DNA from 4 places in the Colwellia sp. 20A7 genome. Region 4 is predicted to be linked to each of the others. Evidence: predicted binding sites of a transcription regulator. Region 4 holds the regulator's gene; each other region holds the start of a gene.
The links. The regulator sigma-54, encoded in region 4, starts transcription at its own class of promoters, with help from an activator protein. The targets are predictions, from matches to a motif close to GTTGGCACGNNNNTNGNNT.
Positions count from the first base shown of each region.

Region 1: a site for sigma-54 is predicted at 2,487-2,505, ahead of flgA (flagellar basal body P-ring formation chaperone FlgA). Genes of this name have one in related genera too.
Region 2: a site for sigma-54 is predicted at 1,297-1,315, ahead of glnA (glutamate--ammonia ligase). Genes of this name have one in related genera too.
Region 3: a site for sigma-54 is predicted at 1,569-1,587, ahead of GQS55_RS00650 (PEP-CTERM sorting domain-containing protein). Genes of this name have one in related genera too.

Region 1 is NZ_CP047130.1:999,357-1,003,087, forward strand. It holds gene GQS55_RS04330 (LPP20 family lipoprotein) at 1-377, shown strand, start outside; gene flgN (flagellar export chaperone FlgN) at 680-1,111, opposite strand; gene flgM (flagellar biosynthesis anti-sigma factor FlgM) at 1,171-1,476, opposite strand; gene flgA (flagellar basal body P-ring formation chaperone FlgA) at 1,617-2,309, opposite strand; gene GQS55_RS04350 (chemotaxis protein) at 2,562-3,491, shown strand; gene GQS55_RS04355 (CheR family methyltransferase) at 3,532-3,731, shown strand, end outside.
Region 2 is NZ_CP047130.1:3,985,317-3,989,047, forward strand. It holds gene typA (translational GTPase TypA) at 1-1,014, opposite strand, end outside; gene glnA (glutamate--ammonia ligase) at 1,380-2,786, shown strand; gene GQS55_RS17115 (DUF4124 domain-containing protein) at 2,961-3,476, shown strand; gene glnL (nitrogen regulation protein NR(II)) at 3,586-3,731, shown strand, end outside.
Region 3 is NZ_CP047130.1:154,576-158,306, forward strand. It holds gene prsT (XrtA/PEP-CTERM system TPR-repeat protein PrsT) at 1-1,440, shown strand, start outside; gene GQS55_RS00650 (PEP-CTERM sorting domain-containing protein) at 1,644-2,519, shown strand; gene GQS55_RS00655 (ThiF family adenylyltransferase) at 2,670-3,560, opposite strand.
Region 4 is NZ_CP047130.1:528,235-531,965, forward strand. It holds gene rapZ (RNase adapter RapZ) at 1-729, opposite strand, end outside; gene ptsN (PTS IIA-like nitrogen regulatory protein PtsN) at 800-1,252, opposite strand; gene hpf (ribosome hibernation promoting factor) at 1,270-1,557, opposite strand; gene GQS55_RS02265 (RNA polymerase factor sigma-54) at 1,602-3,113, opposite strand; gene lptB (LPS export ABC transporter ATP-binding protein) at 3,198-3,731, opposite strand, start outside.

The sequences.
Region 1 (3,731 bases), 470 kb from region 4:
GGGAGGTTGTTGAACCACAAGTGTTTCCTATTATTCATGGTATTGGATATGCGCCAATAAGTTTGCAGAAATCAGAGCATAAAACTCAGCGGATGCTAATGGCCATTAAAGCGTCGAAAATTGCCGCTTATTCAGAGTTGGCAGAGCAGGTTTATGGTCAACAAGTTAGCAGTTCAACCACAATAGCCGATATGCTAATTGAAAATCAGCAATTAGTTTCATCAGTAAAAGGGTTAATCAGAGGTGCTAGAGTAGTAAAAAGTTACCCTGTAGGAGACACTTACACAACTGAATTACAACTCGACTTCAAAGACGTATATGAAATATACCAAGCAAATCTACAGCGAAAAGAAATTAAAAAGGTACAATACTTTTAATTGTAGAGGAAATAATTAATTCCAAACAAGTTTTTCATACCAGTTTCTTAATTAAGTGAACAATTTTATACGTAGAAATAATTGCCAAATACAAGGCATTTATTTCAATAACTAGTTGTTCTAATTATTAAATAAATAACGATGTAGTTGGTGATTTTAGCAAGTAGAAATGATCACATAGCTAGTGAGATTGGTATCATAAGCTTGTTTGGTTTAAGTTAAAAAAGGGTGACGTTAATTTGAGTTGAGGTCGAGTGACAATTTAATTGAATCGAAATTTAAATCCTGAATTTAAGTGTTACCTAAGCTTTCATATTTATGCTGCTTAACCCACCAGATTTTTTGCCTTTACTGTCATAAGTCATTGATGACTTATTATTACTCTCTAATAACGTTGTTTTCATACGCTCAACAGCGAGTTGAGATTGCGCTATTATTTGACCATTTATTTTATTTTTTTGTTGGCAAAGGTGTAATAAGTCTTCGATTTCAGTGAGTTTTTCATCAAGAAAACCCGCTTTCTTATCTATTGAAAATGCCTGATTAAAGCTGATTTTTTTATCTAAATCTTGAATTGCAATGAGTAATAGGTTTTTTTGTTCACTAATTTTTAATAATGCGTCAGGTTGGTGTTGCTGTAAAATAAGCTTTTCGTTACTAATGATTTGCTCGAGTTCTTGTAATTGAGCAAATTGTAGAGATATTAACTCTATGGATTGAGGGGAAGCTGACATCAATGCACCTTTTATTATAGCAAAGGGTGATTATCACCCAGTCCCACCGTTAGATCAAATTATAAAGTAAACTCAAACTTGGCCATGCTAGCAGCAAGCTTTTGAGGATCTATTTTATACTCACCAGCAGCAATTGTTTTTTTCAATTCTTCAACTTTTTCCTGATTAATCACAGGAGCATCAGCAGATTTTTTTTGTAGTTCTTTAAACTGTTGAGCTTGTGGGGTCAAAGAAACAGAGTCGCGAGCAACATGTTTAGGTTGCGCACTATCTACTGTTGTCTGAGCTGAGCCTTGTTTAGTTTGGGCTTGTTTATTTTGGTTTATCTGTGCTTGATTGTTCAAGTTGTTGATATTTATAGTCATAATATTACCCTACGGTAAAAAGTTCTTCTAAAGTTTATTCATTAACTTTATATCGGCAAAAAGTAAGATAACTTAAATAAAATATACTAAAAATTTTAGCGTAAAATAATTTCCGATTTTAAAGATTAGATCTTAAAAAATTATAGGTTAATAGTAACCTGATTAACAGCACTAATTCGAGGCTTAATAATCCGACCAGAGCGTGAGTTTTTAACCTCAATTTGTTCATGTAAATTACCAGAGGTTAGCGCGGTACCTTTGGTTTTTATTAAAAAGTTTTCATTTTCTGCGACAATAGTTATAACGTCCCCTTTACATATTAAACATATATTGGTTTTAGTTATAGTACGTTCATTACCTATTCTTTTTTCTGCTTTACTACCTAACACCATATTTATGTCGGTGATTCTTTCGCCGCGTATTTGATTTGTTGCAATGTAATCTATCGCAATATTATCTTTAGTGAGCACTTCACCTTTCTCAATCGTACTTGTTGTAACAACAACAGCAAAGGTTCTTTCAATTTTAGCTGGTAGGTATAATTGCCAGGGAGTTGAATCATCACAAGTTATATTAACATTAACATTCCTACGATTGGTATTTTCAGGTATATTTGCTTTAATAGGTACTTGGCAAGGTTTTATTATTATTCTTGTATCTATATTAGTGACATTAAAAGATATTCGTCCATCATCAGGCGCAGGTATATTGCTCTCTAAGTGTTTTTTTGCAAACGACTCAATATAAGCTCTATCCCATGTTGTAGCTAAACTTATTGATGGTAATAATGCTAATAAGCTGATGAAAGAAAGGTAAACGATATTTGTACGCATGATTTTTGCCATTTATTTTTAGATTAATTCAAATACTCGACTATGCTTAAGCTAGATTAACATAATTATCGGCAGGTTAAGTTATACTATGTGTATAATATTTTTATTCATTTCTTATAAAATAGTGACATACTAAGCATCAATTTTTTGTCACTTATTTTGGCATATAATAAATACAATCAAGAATTGTGCCTGTTTGCCCTATAAATTGTAGGATAAATTATAGCGTTCTTGATTATAAATGAGGTTTTTATGGCAGGTATACTAGATTCGGTTAATCAACGCACACAGCTTGTTGGTCAAAATAGGTTGGAATTACTTCTTTTTAAATTAGTAGGTCGTCAGCGTTTCGGCATTAATGTGTTTAAAGTGAGAGAGGTATTGCAGTGTCCTAAATTAACAGTATTACCTAAACAAGACTCTTTTATAAAAGGAGTGGCTCATATTCGCGGACAAACTATTTCAGTTATTGATATGAGTAAAGCTATTGGTGGGCCAGCGATAACGCAAACTGAAAATTCTTTTATTATCATTGCTGAATATAATCGTAGCATACAAGGCTTTTTAGTTGCAGGTGTTGAACGCATTGTTACTTTAAGCTGGAAAGATATGATGCCTCCTCCGGAAGGTGCAGGGAAGTCTAGCTACTTAACCGCAGTGACTGAAATAGACAATCAAATGGTTTCTATTTTAGATGTAGAAAAAATATTGAATGAAATTAACCCTGTATCAACTGACTTAAGTGCTGAAGTGGTTGATGAAAGTGTGGGTAGAGATCTCGGTGAACGAATAGTTATGATAGCTGATGATTCAACCGTGGCACGTAATCAAGTAAAAAGAGCATTAGAGCCATTAGGTATAAAAATGGCTTTAGCAAAAAATGGTCAAGACGCCTTAGATCAATTGATTGCTATTGCTGCGACGTGTGAGCATAGTATTACTGAGAAAGTTGCCCTAATGGTTTCAGATATTGAAATGCCAGAAATGGATGGCTATACACTAACAGCTGAAGTTAAAGGTAATGAACGTATGGCTAAAATGCCTATTATTTTACATACATCATTAAGTGGTGTGTTTAATAATGCCATGGTTAAAAAGGTTGGTGCTGATGATTTTATTGCTAAATTTCATCCAGATGAATTAGCGACATCGGTTAAGAAATGGCTAAATCATCCATTATAAAAAATAGTCAGCATATAAAATAAATTAGGAAGTAGTACTAGTGTCCGTAAGACAGCTTGACGATAAAAGTTATCATCAATTTAGAGTTTTTTTAGAGCAACAGTGTGGCATTGTACTAGGTGAAAGTAAGCAATACCTAGTTAAAAGCCGCTTAGCTCCTTTAATGAGCAAGTTTTGTGTTAATTCGCTTGGGGAGTTAGTTACTCGAACGTTATTACCTATAGAGCGGCAATTAAGGGC
Region 2 (3,731 bases), 1.1 Mb from region 4:
AATATTACGTGACGTTACAAATTTACCTTCTTTACCACAAAATGGTGAAGTGTTAACTTGGAATGTCATGTTGATTGTAGGCTCATCAACTGATAATGCAGGTAAACCTTCAACAGTCGTAGGACAACAAATCGTATCAGAGATTTTTAATTCGCCTAAACCAGTAATTGCAATAATATCGCCAGCAAAACCTTCAGCAACATCTAAACGCTCTAGTCCTAAATAACCAAATACTTTACCTACTTTAGCATTATGTACGCCGCCGTTAGCAAGTTGAATAGTTACTTGTTGGTTAGGTTTAACTGAACCACGAGTAATACGACCAACACCGATAACACCTAAGTAAGAGCTGTAATCAAGTTGAGAGATTTGCATTTGGAATGGACCATCTGGATCCGCTACTGGTTGTGGCACTTCTTTAAGGATAGTGTCAAACAATGGCGTCATATCTGTGCCAACTTCGCCTTCTTCAAGTGTAGCCCAACCGTTAATAGCTGAAGCATAAACCACTTTAAAATCAAGCTGTTCATCAGTAGCACCAAGGTTATCAAACAATTCAAAAACTTGATCCATAACCCAATCAGGGCGAGAACCAGGCTTATCAATTTTATTAATAACAACAATTGGCTTTAAACCTTGAGCAAACGCTTTTTTCGTTACGAAACGCGTTTGTGGCATAGGACCTTCTTGCGCATCAACAATAAGTAAAACTGAATCTACCATTGACATTACACGCTCTACTTCACCACCAAAATCGGCATGGCCAGGAGTATCTACAATGTTTACACGGTAGCCATTCCAGTTAATAGCCGTGTTTTTAGCTAAGATGGTGATACCACGTTCTTTTTCGATATCATTTGAATCCATTGTACGTTCTTCTAGACCGCCACGCGTATCTAGTGTACCCGATTGCTCTAATAATTTATCTACTAAAGTCGTTTTTCCGTGGTCAACGTGAGCAATAATTGCCACATTTCTTAATTTATCTAACACAGGCGTTACTCGCTGTTTCATTATTATTTAATACCACAACAAAACGCGGGGCTTAAATAACTAAGGCTTTAATTGGGCGCGTATTATACAGTTTTTTTATATTAAAAGATATTTTTTATCATAAACCTGCTTTATGACGTATTTGTGTCAAAATGGTACAAAATAGTACATGAAAATTGATCAAAATGAGATATAGTGACTTTCGGACTAGTATTTTGCACCAAAAAGATCTTATAGTGCACCATATTCGTGCAAACTGTTTTTTGCACACTTTATAAGCCATTGTTTTATCTATGGTTTATAATTGGCACAATATTAGCTTATGTATGTCAAAACTTTGGTCTATATCAAAAGAAATTTAAAACTAACTTCACTGGAGAGACAAAATGTCACAAGCAGTATTCGATTTAATAAAAGAACACGACGTCAAATTTGTTGACCTTCGTTTTACCGACACTAAAGGTAAAGAACAACATGTTTCTATTCCTCATCATCAAGTAAACGAAGATTTTTTTGAAGACGGTAAAATGTTCGATGGTTCTTCAATTCAAGGTTGGAAAGGAATTAACAAATCTGACATGGTATTAATGCCTGATGCAGATTCTGCTGTTTTAGACCCGTTTACAGACGCTGTAACATTAAACATTCGTTGTGATGTAGTAGAACCAGATACAATGCAAGGTTATAGCCGTGACCCACGTTCTGTGGCTAAGCGTGCTGAAGAATATTTACGTTCTACAGGTATCGCTGATACTGTATTAATTGGTCCTGAGCCAGAATTCTTCTTATTTGATGACGTACGTTTTCATACTGACATCAGTGGTTCTTTCTTTAAAGTTGATGATAAAGAAGCATGTTGGAATTCAGGTACTGAATATGAAGAAGGCAACATGGGACATCGTCCTGGCCTTAAAGGTGGTTACTTCCCAGTATCTCCAGTAGATTCTTCACAAGATATACGTTCAGCAATGTGTTTAGTAATGGAAGATATGGGCTTAGTTGTTGAAGCTCATCACCATGAAGTAGCAACTGCTGGTCAAAACGAAATCGCTTGTCGCTTCAATACTATGGTATTAAAAGCTGATGAAGTTCAAATTTATAAGTATGTTGTTCATAACGTTGCTCACGCATACGGTAAAACAGCTACATTTATGCCTAAGCCATTAGTAGGTGATAACGGTTCTGGTATGCACGTTCATCAATCTCTTGCTAAAGATGGTGTTAACTTGTTCTCTGGTGATAAGTACGGCGGATTGTCTGAAATGGCTATCTACTACATCGGTGGTATCATCAAGCATGCTAAAGCACTTAATGCATTCACTAACCCTGCAACTAACTCGTACAAACGTTTAGTTCCTCATTTTGAAGCACCTATTATGTTAGCTTACTCAGCGGCTAACCGTTCTGCTTCAATTCGTATTCCAGTAGTGCCAACACCAAAAGCAACACGTATCGAAGTTCGCTTCCCAGATCCAGCTTGTAACCCTTACTTAGCATTCTCTGCTATGTTAATGGCTGGCCTTGACGGTATCAAAAACAAGATTCACCCTGGCGATGCTATGGATAAAGATCTTTATGACCTTCCGGCTGAAGAAGCAGCAGAAATTCCACAAGTTGCAACATCATTAACTGAAGCATTAGATGCTTTAGCTGCAGATAACGACTTCTTAACTGCTGGTGGTGTTATGGATCTCGATATGATCAATGCCTACATCGAACTTAAACGCGCTGATTGTGAATTATTAAATACTTCAACTCACCCAGTAGAATTTGCGATGTACTACAGCGTTTAATTTTAACGTTAACAGTTAAGCATAATAATATTAAGCTCACTTCGGTGAGCTTTTTTTATGCTCTAATTATTTATCAGTAGTAAAATTATAAATTTTTGTATAAATTATAACTACCGATACCTAATCTCTGTGTATTTGGATATATCTAAAGGAACAAGATATACTTGATAAATTATGATTAAATTTTTATTACTATTAATACTTATATCCATCATTACTCCCATTAACGCGAGTACCACTAAAATATACCTTTGGCGTAATGAAGCTGGCCAACTAGTGTATTCAGATACCCCATCACCAGGCGCAGAAGAAGTAAAAACCAACCCAGGGCATGTAATAAAATCATCAAGCTCGATAGATATACAAGTACTTGATATTCAAAAAAAGATAGTACCTGAAGATTACAAAATCATAATTAATAACCCTAAAAATAATGACACAGTCCGTGATAATACGGGATCTGTTCTTGTTAGTGCTGTAATACAGCCGAGATTTAAGCGTGGCTTAAAAGTTCAGCTTATTTTAGATGGCAAAACTTATCAAAATCCTCAAAGTCACACTCAATTTTCTCTTCGAAATATTGACCGCGGTGAACATCAAATAAAAATGCAAGTATTCAACGAAGAAGGCAAGGTAATTGCATTATCTGAACCTATAACGTTTTATATGCATAGAGCCTCTATTAATTAGTGAAAATTAGCACTAAATAGCTGCATTTAGCACTGCAAATAAAACCTTTCTAGAATATACTAAATTGAGAGCACCAAATTAGTGCATCACTGTAGAAGCATGGGACTTTATGTTGCACACAAGACAAGATATCCAACGACTTAAATTAAGTTATCAGCAGACTCTCGCGAATCAATTAGTGACTGCGGTGCTTATACTCGATCAAAAATTAAATATTTGTTACCTAAACCCTGCTGCCGAAGCTCTGCTAATAAA
Region 3 (3,731 bases), 370 kb from region 4:
GGTGCAATAAAGCTATATCTTGATGATGTGGAAGGTCTTATTGATATAGAAAAAGTTGTTGCTTCTTCTCCTGAAGATTTAAACCCTAAGGTAGTACTTTTTACTGCTTACCTTGAAGCGAATGATTTTTCTAAAGCTTTAGCTATTGCTGAATCCTTAAAAAAAGATATTAAAAGCCAACTCATTGGGTTTAATTTAGCAGCTCTTGTACATATTAAAAAAAATGAAATCGAAAAAGCGAAAGATAACTATACAAGTGCTTTGGATATTGATGTAAACAACATTAATTCATTAGTTTTTTTTGCGAGCCAAGCATGGAGTAGTAGTGATTTTAATTTAGCTAAAGGCTATGTTGAACGTATTCTTAAAGAGCGGCCTATGCATATCTTCGCATTAAAAATGAATTTAAGCATTGATATAGCAAGTAATGAGGTTAACGAAAGCCTAACCAAAATAAAAAATGCTTATAAAGCGCAACCTGAGATGCCGTATCGCTTATTGTTAGTGGACTCTCTATTTAAACTTCAAAAATTTAACGAAATTATTCCACTATTAAATGATGCTGATGTAGCTCTAGATGAAAATACTAATAATCAAGTTTGGGTTTATTTGATTCGAAGCTATCAATTAACAAATGAAATAGAAAAAGCCATTGATGTTGCTAATAAATGGTCGTTAATAAAACCAGAAGAGCAGTTGTCTTGGTTGTATGCTATAGATTTACTAGATAACCAGCAAAAATTAGCTGAGGCACTTTCTAAAACTGAATCAGCGTTGTTAATACACCCGCAAAGTGCACGCTTAAAAGTATTGTATAGCTACTTTTTATTACATAGTAAGCAAATAGAGAAAGCAAAAGATACGTTTAATAGCTTAATAGTAGAAGCTAGAACTCTACCTTTAGGTTTGTATTTACAGGGTAACTTTTTGGCGGTAGAAGGAAGCTATCAAGAAGCTTTAAATACTTTAACTGCTAGTTATAAAGCAAGTAATAGAGCTAAAACGGCGCATTTAATTTATTTTATCTTACAAAAACTCAATCAAACAGCGCAAGCACATGAGTTTTTAGAGCAACATTTAGTACGTTTCCCTAAAGATATAGCGACACGCCTTATTTTAGCTGATAACTATATGGAGACTTCGCGTGATAAAGCTATTAATCATTATCTTTATTTAGCAAATAATAATGTCGCTTCAGCAACAGTGTTAAATAACCTTGCTTGGTTACAATTAACAAAAGGAGAATACGAGAAAGCAAAAGAGAATATAGAAAAGGCTCTTGAGTTGAACCCTAATAGCGTCAGTGTGTTAGATACAGCAGCAGAAATTAATCTTAAATTGAATAAAAAAGTAGTCGCTAAAGATTATTGGAACAAAGCTTTATTATTAGATTTAGATAATTCAAAAATAAAAGCTAAGCTTGAAGCCATTTCTAATTAATGTGGTGTTTCAAAATGGACAAGATGAAGTTAATAGTAAGGTGAATTAAAGTGTCAGTTAATTTTACAACTAAAGGAAATGTAAATGACGACAACTTAAAAAGTCATTTTAAAACATGATGTTGCAATGTTGGCACGCTTGGTGCTTATATACTTAACATAGAATTGAACTTCACTATTTACATATAAGACAAGGAATTAAAAATGAAAAAATTACTTTTAGCTTCGGCTTTAGCGTTAACAACTACTGTTGCAGTAGCAGACCCTATCTTTTTGGATGTAGGACTGGATTTTGGTGGAAATGGTAACGTTGCAACTACTTCAAGTTCTACAGGTTGGATTGACCAGTTAACATATATTTACCAATCTGATACTACTGTAGTTGATGTAGATGGTAGCTTTAGTGGTACTGCTGCAAGTTTACTTACTGACGGTGATAGCATTGTAACTAACGGTGGTTTTATCAATGGCGATTTGAACAGCCTGAGTACTAACCTAATTACAGGACTTAACCCACAACAAACAACGTTTGGTGGTCCTAGTGATAATGGTTATGGTGGTGACTGGGGTTTAACATTCCAAATCACAAACCTAATGGGTACTGTTGCTGGTGGCACTAATCAATATCTTGATTATACTTCAGGTGCTATTAGCATTTATTATTATCAAGCAGGTATGACTGCAACTACTGATTTCATTGAGTTATTTACTATTAATGTAACAAATTCAGGATTGACTGCTTCAGGTTCTTTTGTAGGTGGTAATGTTACTAACTACGGTACTGACCTTGTAAACGGTGTTGTTGCTGGTGATGTATTTAATAACCTATTTGGTGGCTTTAAAGAATATTCAGAAGATCAAGTATCTCCTGATTTCGCGGTTAATTCTTTACTTGATTATAATACTGAAGATGTGAAGAGTGCAGATTTTCTTGGTACAGATTTAGAAGGTAATAATATCTTTAGGGTTGAAGGACAGCATGATGGTTCAATTGTTTTTAATGTTCCAGAGCCTGCTTCAATTGCAATATTAGGTTTAGGTTTATTAGGTTTAGCTGGCGCACGTCGTCGTAAATCTTAATTAAATATTAGCCTCGGCTAAAATAAAAAAAACCGCCTCTTGGCGGTTTTTTTATTTCTATTTTTTAGTTTGTAAATGATAGTTTAGAATATTATGTATTAGCGGGCAGAATGAGTGTCGTTTAATCATTTGAGGTGATTTCGCTTATGATTAATTGTTACCCTTTAATAGTTGTTTTACTCGCCAGAACATATATTTTTGAATTGGGTTTTTGTTACCCCAAGGTCGCCATGTTTTTATTAGCTTGTTTCTATAGGCATCGAAATGTAATCCATGTGGGGCATGTATAACTTCACCACGCTTTAGAATGATTTTTAAAACATTAGTGCACAATGTGCCAGCGGCTAATGAAATCCCCATACATGTTGAGGGTACTTTTTTATTAAGGAAGTTTACAGAAGACCTATCAACTAGGTAATGTCTTTGTTGAACAGAAGGAGAAACACCAATAACAAAACGAATGATATTGTCATTAAATATCAGATCTTTTTCGTTATCACTTGCATCTTGAGTGGGGTCTACAATAGCAAAGTACTCATCGAAAGACATTTTTCCGGGCATAAAAACTAGAAAAGCAGTACCCATACCCATTGGTGCTGCTGTTATTGTAGGAATGCCTTTTTCATAACAACGCCTAAATACTTTACGGCGAATTTCTAAACAAAAAATATCTAGGCTATCAACATAAATATCCACACCGTCTAGAAAATCTTCTAAATTATTTTCGTCAATTCCACTGTCAAAGTTTTTTACATAGGCTTCAGGATTAATACCTTTTATAGTCTCTTCCATTACCGCTGCTTTAGCTTTGCCTAACGTAGACATATTAGCGCCTGCTTGACGGTTGAAATTGGCAACATCGTAGTCATCAAGATCTGAAATATGAAAATTACCAATACCTAGTCTAGAAAGTACAATAGTATGATCTCCGCCTACGCCTCCCAAACCACCAATGGCAACTTTTGTATTTCTTAATATTTGTTGTTCTTGTTGAGTAACCCAACCGATATTTCGAGAAAATGCTTCCTCATAATTAAACATTTAATACCCCTTGATAAAAAGACTAGTTAGCTGAAATAGATGGAAAAAGTATAGTGTTAAAATTGATTTAATTCATGTAAAAATCAATATAGACATTAAGTTTATAGTAGTTTATTCCTAATAAGCGGTTAAAACACTAATATATTTTTCAAAAGCTATTATTATGTTCTA
Region 4 (3,731 bases):
AATCGTAACATAACTACGATTATTACGTTCTAGATGCGGGAGCCAAGTCATCATAAAACTATTAATTTGCCAAATAAACTTTGTCACAATAGGTTGGCTAGAAAGAAAGTCTTTGACTGGTTGCTCTAAACCGGTAAAGGGCTTTAATTCTTTTTCCCAATGAGGATTAGGGAGAAAACGTGCATCGAAGACATAATCAGCATCAGTAGGAATGCCATGTTTAAAACCAAAAGATTCGACTACGAGTACCATATTTCCTGTTTTTTTCCCAAGAATTCGTTCTCGAACTAAGTCAGCTAATTGGTGTGGCGTTAATTGACTGGTATTAATATATAAATCTGCATTGGTAGAAATAGGCGCTAACAGCTTCTTCTCTAGTGATATTGCTTGGTCTAAAGGTATATTTTCTTTGATTAGTGGGTGTAAGCGTCTTGTTTCACTAAAGCGACGAATTAAATCATTATCGTCGGCATCTAAAAATAATGTTGTTACATCAACCGCATCGGGTAAATATTCAATGATTTCAACAATATCTTTAGGGTTATTAGGCAGATTACGAACATCTAAACTTACCGCGACATTATCATAATCATTAATTACAGTATGTGTTAATGCCGGGAGTAAATTAACAGGGATATTATCAACGCAATAATAACCTAAATCTTCTAATACCCTTAACGCAACCGATTTACCTGAGCCAGAACGGCCACTAACAATGATAAGCTTCATATTTTCAAGTTCCGCGTGAATAAGAGGGTTATTAAATTTGACTGTGCAGGAATGTATTCCAACTTATTTTTTAAGCCGTTTGTTGAATAAGATCAAACATTTCTTGTTGGTTTGTACATTTACGCACTTTTTTAGCTGTTTTACGATCACTAAATAACTTGGCGATACTCTGTAATGTTTCTAAATGCGCTTGTGTATTACCCTCTGGTACAAATAGACAAATGAATATATCAACAGGTCTATTGTCAATTGCGTCAAAATCGATGGCTTGTTCAGTAGTTAAAAATACAGCGATGGCTTTGTCTGTATTGTTTAGTCTGCCATGAGGGATAGCGATACCATTGCCAATACCCGTACTGCCCATTTTTTCTCGATTCATTAAGCTATCTAACAAATCGGTTGGGTTAGAGTCGATTAGTTCATTGGCGGCAAGTTGGCAAATTAGTTCAAGTAAACGTTTTTTACTCTGAACTGGAACTGCACATCGCGTGCAGTTCAGTGTTAATATATTTTGTAGTGTCATAATTATAATTGATAAAGCTAATGTTGTGTTATTTTGCCTTTGTATTTAAGTACTTGGCGATCTAATTTATCTACCAAAGTATCTATCGAAGTATACATATCAGCACTCGCTGCTGAAGCATGAATTTCACTGCCTTTTAAATGTATGGTTGCTTCAGCTTTCTGCTCTAACTTTTCAATTGTAAGTACAACGTGAACATTATTGATGTGATCAAAATGTCGCTCTAATTTAGCGAATTTTGTGTCAACACAATCACGTAATGATGAAGTTACTTCTACATGGTGGCCAGTAAGGTTAATTTGCATAAGTATATCCTTCTCTAGTTAAGTTCAGAAAATAAAGTCGCTGGTTATAGTAAACTCTTTCGTTGATTTGACGGTGGTATAGATAAAGACTCACGATACTTAGCTATAGTGCGCCTTGCAACGTTAATTCCTTGCTGTGCTAGTAAATCTGCCATTTTGCTATCACTAAGCGGTTTAGCTGGTGTTTCGGCTAAAATGAGTTTTTTAATTAATGAACGTATGGCTGTTGATGAACATTCACCACCATTTTCGGTACTAACATGGCTTGAAAAAAAGTATTTTAATTCAAAAATACCTCTTGGCGTATGCATGTATTTTTGTGTTGTCACTCTAGATATAGTTGATTCATGCATATCTACAGCTTCAGCGATGTCATTTAAAACCATAGGTCGCATAGCTTCTGCACCATGCTCTAAAAAGCCTTGTTGACGTTGTACAATGCAGTTAGATACTTTGAGTAATGTGTCATTACGCGATTCTAAACTTTTAATAAACCATTTAGCTTCTTGCAAGTTTGTTCGAATAAATTGGCCATCATTACTCGAAGACTTTGTCGTTTTTGTCATGGCTGCATATTGCTGATTAACTGATAACTTAGGAGCAGTATCAGGATTTAATTCCACAACCCAACGACCATTTTTCTTTTCTACTGAAACATCAGGGATAACATATTGATCATCACTTTTAACAACAACGTCACCAGGACGAGGGTTTAAACTTTGTATTAAACGCATCACTTCGCGTAATTGATCTTCCTTAAGGCGTGTTTTACGCATTAATTGACGATAGTCACGATTCCCGAGCAAGTCAATATGTTCACTGATAATTAATTTACTTTCTTTTAAGTAGGGGGTTTCAGGATCAAATTGATTTAATTGAATAATTAAACAATCAGCAATTGAGCGAGCGGCAACACCAACAGGGTCAAAGACATTAATACGTTTTAATACTGCTTCAACTTCATCAAGTTCAAGCCCTTCTATACCAACACTTTCTAAAATTTCATCACTTGATACCGTAAGGTAACCAGCTTCATCAACGGCTTCTATAATGGCGATAGCAACAGTGCGATCGGTTTCTGAAAAAGGTGTTAACTCCATTTGCCATAAAAGGTGGTCTTGTATTGAATCGATTGTTTCACCTTGATAAGTGTAATCTTCACTTGGGCTACTAATTGCACCTGTATTTGACGTGCCAGCACTGTAACTCTCTTCCCAAGTTGTATCAATATTCAGCTCTTCTGGAATGTCATTTTTTTCCATCGCCTCAGTAGTGCTTATCTCATCAATAGAGGCGGATGAATCTTCACTCCCATCACTAGTAGATTGTTCAGCAATTGTGGCTGAAAATGCTTCTTCAAGTGTATTTCCACTGTCCTCTGAATTGTTATCTGAGGCTTCTTGATCATTAATTTCAAGCAGGGGATTACTTTCAAGTACTTCTTGAATTTCTTGTTGAAGCTCTAACGTTGATAACTGCAAAAGCTTGATCGCTTGTTGCAGTTGTGGCGTCATGGTTAGTTGTTGTCCTATCCGGAGTTGCAGAGTTGGGCGCATCTACGTTGTCTTAATTCCTGTTATTATTATTTATAGTTACTCACTTAGCGTAAGTATAGTATAGGTATTTATTATATGTGTTAACTATAGCGTGAATTGCTCGCCTAGGTATACATCTCTTACCTTTTGATTAGCAAGAATTTGATTAGAATCGCCTTCTGCTATTATTTCGCCGTGACTAACAATGTAAGCATGTTCACATACATCAAGCGTTTCACGAACATTGTGATCAGTAATTAGAATACCAAGACCACGTTTTTTAAGATGAATAATTATTTTTTTAATGTCACCTACTGAAATGGGGTCTACACCTGCAAAAGGTTCATCAAGCAATATGAATTGTGGATCTGCAGCTAAAGCACGGGCGATTTCTACGCGTCTTCTCTCCCCACCGGACAAGCTCATGCCTAAATTGTCTTTAATATGGCTGATATTAAATTCCTCTAGCAGGTGCTCTAATTTCATTTGCCTTTCATTTTCATTAAGGCCTTTTCTAATTTGTAATATTGCCATAATATTTTCAGTAACGGTCAGTTTTCTAAAAATAGATGCTTCCTGAGGTAAATAGCCAATACCTCGACGTGCACGTTCATGCATAGGCGCAAGTGTAACATCTTC